Regions from separate parts of the Enterococcus innesii genome, predicted to be linked through region 1. Evidence: riboswitches for the same ligand, from Rfam matches in the RefSeq annotation. Region 1 holds a riboswitch; the other holds the start of a gene.

Region 1 (5,638 bases):
CGCCATGAATGGTATGAGGTGTATAAAGCAGCAGGGAACATCTTGCCGTAATTTATTAGTAAATCCCGTTTTTTTCAGTACTTATAAGGATGAATGTTCGTAAAAGACGAACATTCATCCTTTTTTTTCAAAAAGTATTTCTAAAAAGCTTGTATTTCACTTCTAGGTGGTTTAAATTGTTGTGGGCGTTAAAAATAGGCGGATGCCATTTGATGCTTGCTTCACTCTTAGTAAGATTTGGAGGATATTTTTATGTTTGACATGAAAGTTTTTGATTACGAAGATATACAACTGATTCCTAACAAGTGTATCGTGAACAGCCGTTCAGAATGTGATACCACGGTGACATTAGGCGGGCACTCGTTTAAAATGCCTGTTGTTCCTGCAAATATGCAAACAATTATTGATGATTCAATCGCAGAATTTTTAGCTGAAAATGGCTATTTTTATATTATGCACCGCTTTGATGAAGAAGCACGGATTCCATTTATCAAAAAAATGAAAAGCCGCGGCTTGATTGCTTCTATCAGTGTGGGTGTCAAAGAAAATGAATATGCCTTTGTGGAAGAACTAGCTGACAAAGAGCTTGTTCCTGATTTTATTACGATCGATATTGCTCATGGCCACTCAAACGCCGTGATCAATATGATTCAACACATCAAGAAGCATTTACCAGCAACGTTTGTGATCGCTGGAAATGTTGGAACGCCAGAAGCAGTTCGTGAATTGGAAAACGCTGGCGCAGATGCAACGAAAGTCGGCATTGGACCTGGGAAAGTTTGTATCACAAAAATCAAAACTGGTTTCGGAACTGGCGGATGGCAATTGGCAGCACTACGCTGGTGTGCCAAAGCTGCTCGCAAACCAATCATTGCAGATGGCGGCATTCGAACACACGGCGATATCGCTAAATCTGTCCGCTTTGGTGCAACCATGGTCATGATCGGTTCATTGTTTGCTGGGCATGAAGAATCACCAGGGGAAACCAAGGTAGAAAATGGCGTTGTGATGAAAGAATACTTTGGTTCTGCATCGGAATTTCAAAAAGGTGAAAAGAAAAACGTAGAAGGAAAGAAAATTTGGATTCAATACAAAGGTTCTTTAAAAGATACGTTGGTTGAAATGCAGCAAGACTTGCAGTCATCGATCTCTTATGCAGGTGGAAAAGATTTAGAATCGATTCGTAAAGTGGATTACGTAATCGTGAAAAATTCGATTTTCAATGGAGATACTATTTAAGCTGGATACGGAAGAAACGGCCTTTTAGCGGTCGTTTCTTTTTTTGTTGGAACAACCATTTTGTTTTTCTGTTTTCTTCGTTATAATAGAAGCAATGAGAAGTAGAGGAGCGGGTGACCAAATGACAATCAAAGTGATGTCTGTGTTCGGTACCAGACCGGAAGCCATCAAAATGGCGCCACTAGTAAAGGAATTGGAAAACGACCCGCGTTTTGAATCGATCGTTGTGGTGACGGCGCAGCATCGAGAAATGTTGGATCAAGTTTTAAAGGTTTTTGAAATCATACCAGATTATGATCTGGATATTATGACTTTAGGGCAAACTTTGACAGGAATCACCACCAAAGTTTTGCTGGATCTGGAACCAATATTGCAAAAAGAAACCCCTGATATCGTACTCGTTCACGGGGATACAACCACAGCATACGCCGCCGCGACGGCTGCCTTCTATCAGCAGATTCCTGTGGGGCATGTGGAAGCCGGTTTGCGTACATGGAACAAAAAATCTCCTTATCCGGAGGAAGCCAATCGTCAGCTGATCGATGTTTTAGCCGATTTTTATTTTGCGCCAACTGCCCAAAGTAAAGAAAATTTATTAGCGGAAAATCGTAATAAAGATGCAATTTTTGTAACGGGGAATACCGCCATTGATGCGATGCGTTATACGATCTCGGAGGACTATCAGCATCCAGAACTTTCTGCAGCAGATCAAACCATAATTCTTCTGACAATGCACCGTCGCGAAAACTTAGGTGTTCCGATGCAGCAAGTCTTCCGCGCTTTAGCGAAAATCGCTAAGGAGAAACCAACCATCAAAGTGGTTTTTCCTATGCACAAGAATCCTCAAGTGCGAGGGATTGCTCAGGAGATTCTTGGAGAACTAGCAAATGTTACGTTGATTGAGCCTTTAGACGTCATTGATTTTCACAATGTTGCCAATCAAAGTACCTTGATTTTAACGGATTCTGGCGGTGTCCAAGAAGAAGCACCGTCGTTAGGCGTTCCTGTTTTGGTCCTGAGAGATACAACAGAGCGTCCGGAAGGAATTGCTGCAGGTACGTTAAAACTGATCGGTACGTCTGAAGCTGCAGTTTATCAAGAAACGAAGCGACTACTAGAGGATCCAGAAGCTTACAATGCCATGGCACATGCAGAAAATCCCTATGGCGATGGGAAAGCAAGCCAGCGAATCCTGCAGATTTTAGTTGAACATTTTTCGTGAGAGTTAGAAAGAACAATCTCTCAGTATGAAAAACAATAGATGATTAGACAGCTATTTGATAAATGGCTGTCTATTTTTTTGTGCAAGTTTAAGGAATGTACTGTATCATCTTTTTCAATTTCTCGTTTAAGGGGATAGACGAACGGCTTGTTGTGCTATGGCTTTTGTTAGGAGAAACTTTCTATCTATTCATGAAAAAAGTTTTATCACGTATAAAATCACAACGGTTCTTTAACGTTGTTATTTTATTGTAAGACCTTTCATTTAAAAACGAACGAAAATCTAAGAAAAAAGGGTGCTTTTTTCCATTGTTGCGGTTGACATTGGCTAGGATAGCAGTTATTATGTGGGTAGTTGGAAGGAAGACTTCCGGCGAACTGACATTTTATACAAATAATTGTTAGGTGAGGCTCCTATATGGACACAAGCTGCTGCCGCAAAAGTATCGAGAGATACTTAGTTGGTAGGACAGGTCTAATCGTGAAGGTTAAACCCAAAGTAGCTGATAGCAGATTTGCTATCTACGCCCTATAGTGCTAAAGCTCTACAATGATCATGAGTTTTTTACGCATGCTTATTGGGAGCGTGTGTTTTTTTGTGTCTTTTACGCGCGTTCCACAGTGACTTACCTAATAAAAAGAAAGGAAGATTCACATGGAATACCCCAGTCCCCAGATGAAACAGCGGAGTAGTTATCGAATCGCTAGGGGTGGCGTAAGCAACTCCTAAGTGCTAGGAGGAAAAAAAGATGTTAAAAAAACTATCGAAAGATCAAGAATTAAAATTACTGGCAAAATTGACCGAAAGAGAATTGCTGATGGAAATGCGGACATCTTTCCAAGGGTTATCGGAAGAAGATGCTGCAGAACGTTTGGCAGAGTATGGTCCAAACAAAGTGGATGCGCAAAAACCAACACCTGCTTGGTTGATGATCCTAGGTGCTTTCAAAGATCCTTTTGTGTTAGTTTTGGCATTATTAATGGTTATTTCTTTTGTAACAGGCGATATTGAAGCAGTGATCGTGATGGGAATCATGATTTTGGCAAGTGTCATGATTACTTTCGTCCAAGAATACCGTTCCCAAAAAGCAAGCTTAGCGTTAAAAGAACTTATTGAAAATACTTGTTCCGTCACTCGAGATGGTATCACGAGAGAAATTCCAATGGATGAAGTCGTTCCAGGAGACATCGTCACCTTAGCAACCGGCGATATGATCCCTGCTGATGCCATCTTGATTTGGACCAAAGATTTATTTATCAATCAATCATCATTAACTGGCGAGTCAATGCCAGTTGAAAAATTTGTGGATGCTGGGATCAAAGAAAGTGATGCCCAAATTTCAGCTTTAGACATGCAAGACCTCGTTTTCATGGGTACCGATGTCTTAAGTGGCCAAGGAAAAGCGATTATTTTGAAAACTGGTCAAAGTACATTCTTTGGTGATATTGCTAAAAATGCGACGACGAAACGCGGCAAAACAACTTTTGAAGATGGCTTAACGAAAGTCAGCAAACTATTGTTGCGAATGGTCATGGTGCTTTTCCCGATCGTATTACTGATCAACGGATTGACCAAGGGCGATTGGGGCGAAGCGTTGTTCTTCGCGATAGCAGTAGCAGTTGGCTTGACGCCAGAAATGCTACCAATGATCGTCACCAGCAACTTAGCCAAAGGGGCAATCTCTTTATCAAAAGAAAAAGTGATCGTCAAAGAATTGCCTTCTATACAAAACTTAGGCGCAATGGATGTTTTATGTACCGATAAAACGGGTACGATCACCGAAGATCGTGTTGTACTGGTACAGCATTTAAATCCATTTGGCGTAGAAGATAAACAAGTCCTTGATATGACGTATTTAAATTCTTACTATCAAACAGGGTGGAAAAACCTGATGGATATTGCTGTCTTAAACTACTATGAAGAAGAAGGATTGTCAGCGCCATTTAACGATGTGACAAAAATCGATGAGATTCCGTTTGACTTCTCACGTCGCCGCTTGACGGTTGTGGTCAATGCAGATGGTCATCAACTGATGGTCACTAAAGGGGCAGCCGAGGAAATGGAACAAGTCTGCAAGTATGTAGAAGTTGATGGCAAAGTGATGGAATTGACTCCTCAATTGAGAGAACAATTGCGTCAAGTGAATTTGCGCTTGAACAAACAAGGAATGCGCGTGTTGACTGTTGCTGTAAAACGGGATGCCCACGCAGATGCCGTTTATTCTGTAGAAGATGAACAAGACATGATCATGATTGGCTTTATGGGCTTCTTAGATCCAGCAAAAGAAACAGCAAAAACAGCGATTGCTTCTTTACACGGTCATGGCATCAATGTCAAAGTGCTGACGGGAGATAATGCGATCGTTGCGCAAAAAGTTTGTCGAGATGTTGGGATCGATGCAGATGAATACTTGTTAGGAACCGATATAGATCATCTGTCAGATGAAGAGTTAGCAGAGAAAGCTGCAAAAACCAATCTGTTTGCAAAATTAAATCCAATGCAAAAATCCCGAATCATTGAAACCATTCAAGCGGCAGGCCATACGGTCGGCTTTATGGGAGATGGCATCAACGATGCGCCTGCTTTACGCACGGCAGATGTTGGTATCTCGGTTGATACCGCAGCAGATATCACCAAAGATGCCAGCTCGATCATTTTATTAGAAAAAAGTTTGAATGTCCTTGATAAAGGAGTCATCGAAGGCCGCAAAGTATTTACCAACATGATGAAGTACATCAAAATGACTTTGAGTTCGAACTTCGGAAATGTGTTCTCGATTTTAGTTGCTAGTGCCTTTTTACCTTTCTTACCAATGTTGTCCATTCAACTGTTGGTTCAAAACTTGGTGTACGATATGGCCCAATTGACGATTCCATGGGACAACGTAGATAAAGAAGAGTTAGAAAAACCAGTTAAATGGCAAGTGGGTGGACTATTGAAGTTTACCGTCGGCATTGGACCTGTTAGCAGCATCTTCGATATTTTGACCTTCTTTATGATGTGGCATGTCTTTAGTGCAAATACCATCCAAGAGCAAGCCTTGTTCCAAGCAGGATGGTTTATGATTGGCTTAACGACACAAACCTTAGTCGTTCACATGATCAGAACGAGAAAATTACCATTTATCAAAAGTATCGCATCACCTGCAGTTTTGATTTCAAGTGTTCTAGCGATTGC
Region 2 (5,638 bases), 150 kb from region 1:
CATCAACCATAAACTTTCTAAATGCTGCTTGCGCATAAATAAAATACTTGCTAAGAGAAAATGAATGGCCGCTACGGGAATGATCGTGGCCGTACTGGCAAGCGGGAGAAAAATCGATTCCACAGCAGGTGTCCGCCATTGAGGCAATTGGGAAAACAGGTTGTCGATGCTTTGGAACCAGTGTGGTTCTAATGCAACAAGGAAAAACAGCCATGCAAAACAGCTGAAGAGTACTCCACCTATCACTCCTTTTTTTGCTGTTTTACTCATGTTAAGCTCCTACTTTCTTTTAATGTATACGACCTATTTTTGGCTTTTGTCGGAAATTTATCTAACCCAAAGATAATTCCCATAGCAATGCTGATCGCAATCAGTGAGGTGCCTCCTTGACTTAAGAATGGTAAAGGAATACCGGTTAAAGGCAGCAAACCGATCGCCGCTCCGATATTTTCAAAAATTTGAAAAACTAAACCAAACACATAAGTGATCGCAATATAGACCGATGCTTTGTTATTTGTTTTTAAAGCAGCAAAAATGATTTGATAGATCAGATAAAAATAAAGGAAGATGACTAAAGTACTTCCTAAAAAACCATACGTTTCTCCAATGACTGTAAAGATCATATCTGACTCACGAACCGGCACATACACCGTTGTATGGGTAGCTGGCGCCCCCAATAAGCCTCCGGAACCGATCGCCCACATACTGCGGACTTGTTGAAAAGCGATGGAATCTTGATAAGCGAAAGGATCTGCCCAAGCTCTTACACGATCCAATTGGTATTGTGAGAAGTGCAGTCGAAACAACACACGATTGCCCCATTCCGTGAATACGAGCAGCAACAAAATAGCACCAAGAGTGGCAATCAACCCGATCACGACAGTCAGTATTTTCCAATGAACACCAGAAATGATGAATAAGGCACCTAACATCACGATAAACACCAAGCTCGTTCCAAAGTCCCGCTGCATAAACATCAATAAAAACGTGGGTAAGCTGTATAGCAGGATCTTAGTGACATAGATCAAATCGGATTTGATCGTTCGTTCGGCTTTTCGTTTTTCATAAACTAAGGTGAGATAGACCATAAACAGCATAAAGGCCACTTTCATAAACTCGGAAGGCTGAATCGTGAACGCACCAAATCTGATCCATCGTTTGGTGTTCGTTTGTTCGAACATCGTTTGATCATAAAACCAATGAAGAGAGGCCATCAAACCAAGGGATAGTAAGTACAAAAGACCAGAAAAGCGGAGGAGTAAATTCGTAGGAATCAAACTCGTCACAAAAAGAGCAATCGCCGAAAGAATACAAAAGAGGATCTGCCGCAAAACAATCCTTGAAGGATCATTGCCATCCATCACAGATGCTTGATGTTGTACCCAGATACTTAACAAAAACAGCAGGAAAACCGGCAGCAGTAAAGCATAGTTTGCTTCATGACGTTTGAGGAACTTCATTAAGGATGCCCTCCTCTCGTTCTAGTTTCAGGCATAAACTAAAGGCAAATGAAAGAATAAAGTAACTAGAACCACCATAACTAATGAATGGTAGCGGAACCCCCGTCATCGGCATCAAACCTAAAATACTGGCAATATTAATACTTGTTTGCAACAAAAGCAACGTACTCGTCCCTAATAAAATCAAGCCTATTTGAGGGTTTTCAATTGCAGCAGATCGCATAAATAAACGCAAGATGATCACGAATAATAAGCCGATTACAAAAATACCAAAAATCAAGCCTAGTTCTTCTACTAAAACTGAGAAAATAAAATCTGTTTCTGCTACTGGTAAAAAGCCTTTTTTAGTGATGCTGTTTCCTAAGCCAAGACCAGTAAGACCACCATTGAACAAAGCGTAGTAGGAATGGATCATTTGAAACCCCTGATTATACGGATCGGAAAATGGATCCCCCACTAACCGTATGCGGTTATAAACGTGCATAAACATGTGGGGCAGTAAATCATTGTTTCCTAAAAAAATGATCAACATGGCAATCAAGAACAGACTGATCAATAAGCCACCAAATAAAAGAGCTGTTAGTTTCACGGGCACTTGTACCGTAGTAATCATGACAAATGCTAAAAAAAGTAAAATCATTACCCCAGCTACTTTTGGTTGAATCAAGATCAACACGCAGCACAAAAACAAAACCAAAAGGGGACGCTTCATTTCCTGCAGGGTGGTTTTTGCTGTTTGAAAGTAATGAGCCAGATACAAAACCATACCGACATTCACGATTTCTGAAGGTTGAAATTGAATCCCTACGATTGAGACCCAGCGTTGGGCACCATTAACAGAGACGCCGAAAAAAGGCACACGTGCTAAGAGCAATGTAAAGATCCCAAATGCCAGCAAACCGATCGCTAAGTACTTACTAAGCAGTATCTCTCGACGTGTTCTTTGAATAATGAAAAGGAGCACCCAGCTAAGTAGTAGAAAAACAAGCTGACGCAAGAATAAACTCGCTGGTGGCTGATCCCTCGTTAACAAACGGTAAGAACTTGCACTATAAATCATTAAAAGACCGATAAGGCTCAATAGCAAATAAGCTATGATCAGCAGCCAATCGATCTTCTTTTTTTCTATCATTGCTTCCACTCCTCTTGCCTTGGAGTAGGTGTTCAGACGGTACCAGTTATTTTGCCTTTTGAGCTCATTCATCCATCAAAAGAAAAGCAAAAAAGTCTCACTTCTCTTAGGACGTCAGACTTTCGCAGCAATCTCATCGTCCGAGTTTTAGCACTATACAACGTAAAGAAAGTTCTTTCCTTTCTTAGCTATTTTATGAAAAGCCTTAATCCGACAATTCCTGTTCTACACATTGGCGTCTTTCGACGTTTCTGCGCAATAGCTTATGTTTGTATAGGAGCCTCACCTAACAAGGTTATATGTTATTTTTCAATCCAATATGAATGGTACCCTTCCTCGAATAAAGATACAACCTATTCTTTGTTATTTTTATTTTTCTTTAACTTTTCTTAAAGAAATTAGATATTTCGAATATTTTCCGACCTTTAAAGAAAAACCAATGAAAATCATTCGATCAACACCGGATCCCCTTCGATAATATACGTTATTAAAAAACGGTCATTCCAAAAAAAAGACAGTTCTTTTTCTAGAGATTGAAAAAGAACTGCTTTCTTGATTTGCACTGTCTGAATAAATATATCCGTGCCGATCAATCAAATGATCGTTTGGCTTGACGCTCTTGTGCTGCTTTTCTTAACTGCTTTTGCGCTTTTTTAGACCCACGTTCAATATCTCGGGTAAATTTACGTTGGGCAAAATCGAAAAATAATTGATCTAGATCATAGCCGGCTGGATAGAGTGCTTCTCGTTTTGTGAGAAGTTGCAATCGTCGAGCAGCAACAACGAAAAATTGTTTCTCAATCGAAATTTTCGCTTGCCCCTGTTCTAAATATTCATAAAAGAGTCCCCGTTTTTCATGTTCTGCTGAAAAGACTTGGTCTCCCTTTTGGAAAATGTGCTCAGGCTTTACTTCCTGCGGATCGGTTCGTTTTCTGGTCGACACAAAAGGCTGCTTTTCAAAAGAATAGGATTTATCCTTTAAATACTCCTTAGCCGTTTGCACGACCTCAGCTGGAATCGCCATTTTTTCGGCGATCCAAAACGCATTGCTATCGCCAACCGCATTGGTCAACAAGCGGTATTTGGGCGTCAGTGTTTTGGCATCAAACGCCATCGCCGCCGTTTCAAAGTCTTGATGGTCAAGGGCAAATTGCTTGATTTCACCATAATGAGTCGTGGCGATCATTAATGCCCCTGAACGATAGATCGATTCCATAATGGCGATTGCTAAAGCCGCCCCTTCATTTGGTTCAGTCCCGCTGCCAATTTCATCCAACAAAACGATACTGTTCCGGCCGGCATTCGTCATGATCTGTGCAATATTCGACATGTGTCCAGAAAAGGTACTTAAAGAATTTTCTAGACTTTGCTGATCCCCAATATCCATCCAAAGACTTTTTAAAAACGGCACGCTGCTGTTGCCATTATGCGCTGGAAACAAGCCGTAATGTGCCATCGCACAAACGAGTCCGACGGTTTTTAAGACAACCGTTTTACCACCAGCATTCGGCCCTGTGATGACCATACATCGGTTCTCTTCTCCTAGTTTTAAAGATAGAGGAACAGCATCAGTGCCCAGCAAAGGATGCCGGACTTGATCAAGAAGCAAAACTTCTTCTTCAGTGATCGCTATCGGTTGCCCATTGATTTCCCGACAATACTTTCCGCGAGCAAAAATAATATCTAGTACCACTAAAATATCAAGACAGGCAAATACTGCATTCATTTGTTCGGCGATCGCCCCGGTCAATTCTGATAAAACTTGGTATTGAGCGGCCGTTTCTTCCGCCTGTGCCAAGATCAATCGATCATTCAGACGGGCAGCTGCTTCCGGTTCAATAAAGACAGTCGCACGCTTATTGGAACGTTCGATGATCGTTCCTTTAAATTGCTGTTGGAATTCAGCACGCACGGGTAACGTATATCGGTCATTCTTTTTGATGACACGATTTTCTTGTAAATAACGACTTTCTTTAAAAAACTTTGCAAAAACTTTTTTCAGATCAGCTTCATATTTTTCGATCGTACCGCGAATTTTCCGCAATTCTCGGCTGGCATTACTATCAACCTGACCATTGCGAATCTTTTGGAAAATCATTTCGGCGATTTCAGAAAAGTCTTCTAAACCTTGCGCATATTGATGCAATTTTGGGGCGATCGATTGATTCTTTTCGAACAATTGACGGATGATTCGAAAAGACCGTAAAAAGTCTCCATATTCGATAAGCTCCTGTGGTTCTAAAACAAACCCTTTTTCAATTTTCTCCGTATGGTGTAAGACATGCTGCAGCCCCATAAAAGGCACTTGACGACCGGCGGCTAATAGCGCCATCGCTTCAGTGGTCTCTGTCACTCGTTTTTGTGCAGAGTGGATCGTAGCTGCTGGTTTTTCATTCACAAAGCGCGCTTTGCCGTAATCGCTGATTATTTTTTTACTTACTTGTTCTTTGATTTGTTCAAATTCAGTTGCTTTTGGTATATTCATGTGTGATCCTTTCTTGTGCCTGAGGATCCCGGTAATATCCCCGTCCAAAAAAGTGTACAAAAAAAGCGACAGTCTCCCATCACCTGATTCATCAATAACGATTTTTATCGGTATCTACAGGCACAACAAATAAACAGTCTGTTTTTGCTTATTTGTTTTAATTGGCTGGTTAGATACCTACGACACTCATCAATATACCTCTTTCTTTTTTGAACGAGTTTTTTTCATTGTAATATAGAAACTGTCCTGCTGTCAACAGCCCTAAAATTCCCTCATCCACAAAAAAACGTTCAGGAGCTCCTAGAAGTTCCTGAGACGTTTCTGATTTAAATCATATATGAGTAGCTGTTGACTGCTTACGAGCGAATCAGATGATCAAACGCACCTAACGCAGCAGTAGCACCTGAACCCATTGAAGTGATGATCTGTTTGTATACACTATCGGTACAATCTCCCGCTGCAAAGACGCCTTCAATGTTGGTTGCGCCATGTTTGTCTACCACGATCTCATTACGCTCGTTTAAAACGATGCGGTCTTTTAACCATTCAGTATTCGGCATT

The links. A riboswitch is a leader RNA that binds a small molecule or an ion and turns the genes downstream of it on or off. The one in region 1 is predicted to bind magnesium.
Region 2: it holds a riboswitch for magnesium, as region 1 does, so the genes downstream of both, ENLAB_RS00105 (FtsW/RodA/SpoVE family cell cycle protein) here and mgtA (magnesium-translocating P-type ATPase) in region 1, are expected to answer to the same signal.

Annotation. Positions count from the first base shown of each region.
Region 1 is NZ_AP025635.1:3,389,131-3,394,768, forward strand. Features, by position in the region: gene ENLAB_RS15825 (aldo/keto reductase) at 1-51, shown strand, start outside; gene guaC (GMP reductase) at 262-1,239, shown strand; gene wecB (non-hydrolyzing UDP-N-acetylglucosamine 2-epimerase) at 1,361-2,461, shown strand; M-box (ykoK) riboswitch at 2,851-3,022, shown strand; gene mgtA (magnesium-translocating P-type ATPase) at 3,210-5,638, shown strand, end outside.
Region 2 is NZ_AP025635.1:21,328-26,965, reverse strand. Features, by position in the region: gene ENLAB_RS00115 (phosphatase PAP2 family protein) at 1-270, opposite strand, end outside; gene ENLAB_RS00110 (FtsW/RodA/SpoVE family cell cycle protein) at 267-1,460, opposite strand; gene ENLAB_RS00105 (FtsW/RodA/SpoVE family cell cycle protein) at 1,438-2,592, opposite strand; M-box (ykoK) riboswitch at 2,718-2,893, opposite strand; gene ENLAB_RS00100 (endonuclease MutS2) at 3,182-5,077, opposite strand; gene ahpF (alkyl hydroperoxide reductase subunit F) at 5,434-5,638, opposite strand, start outside.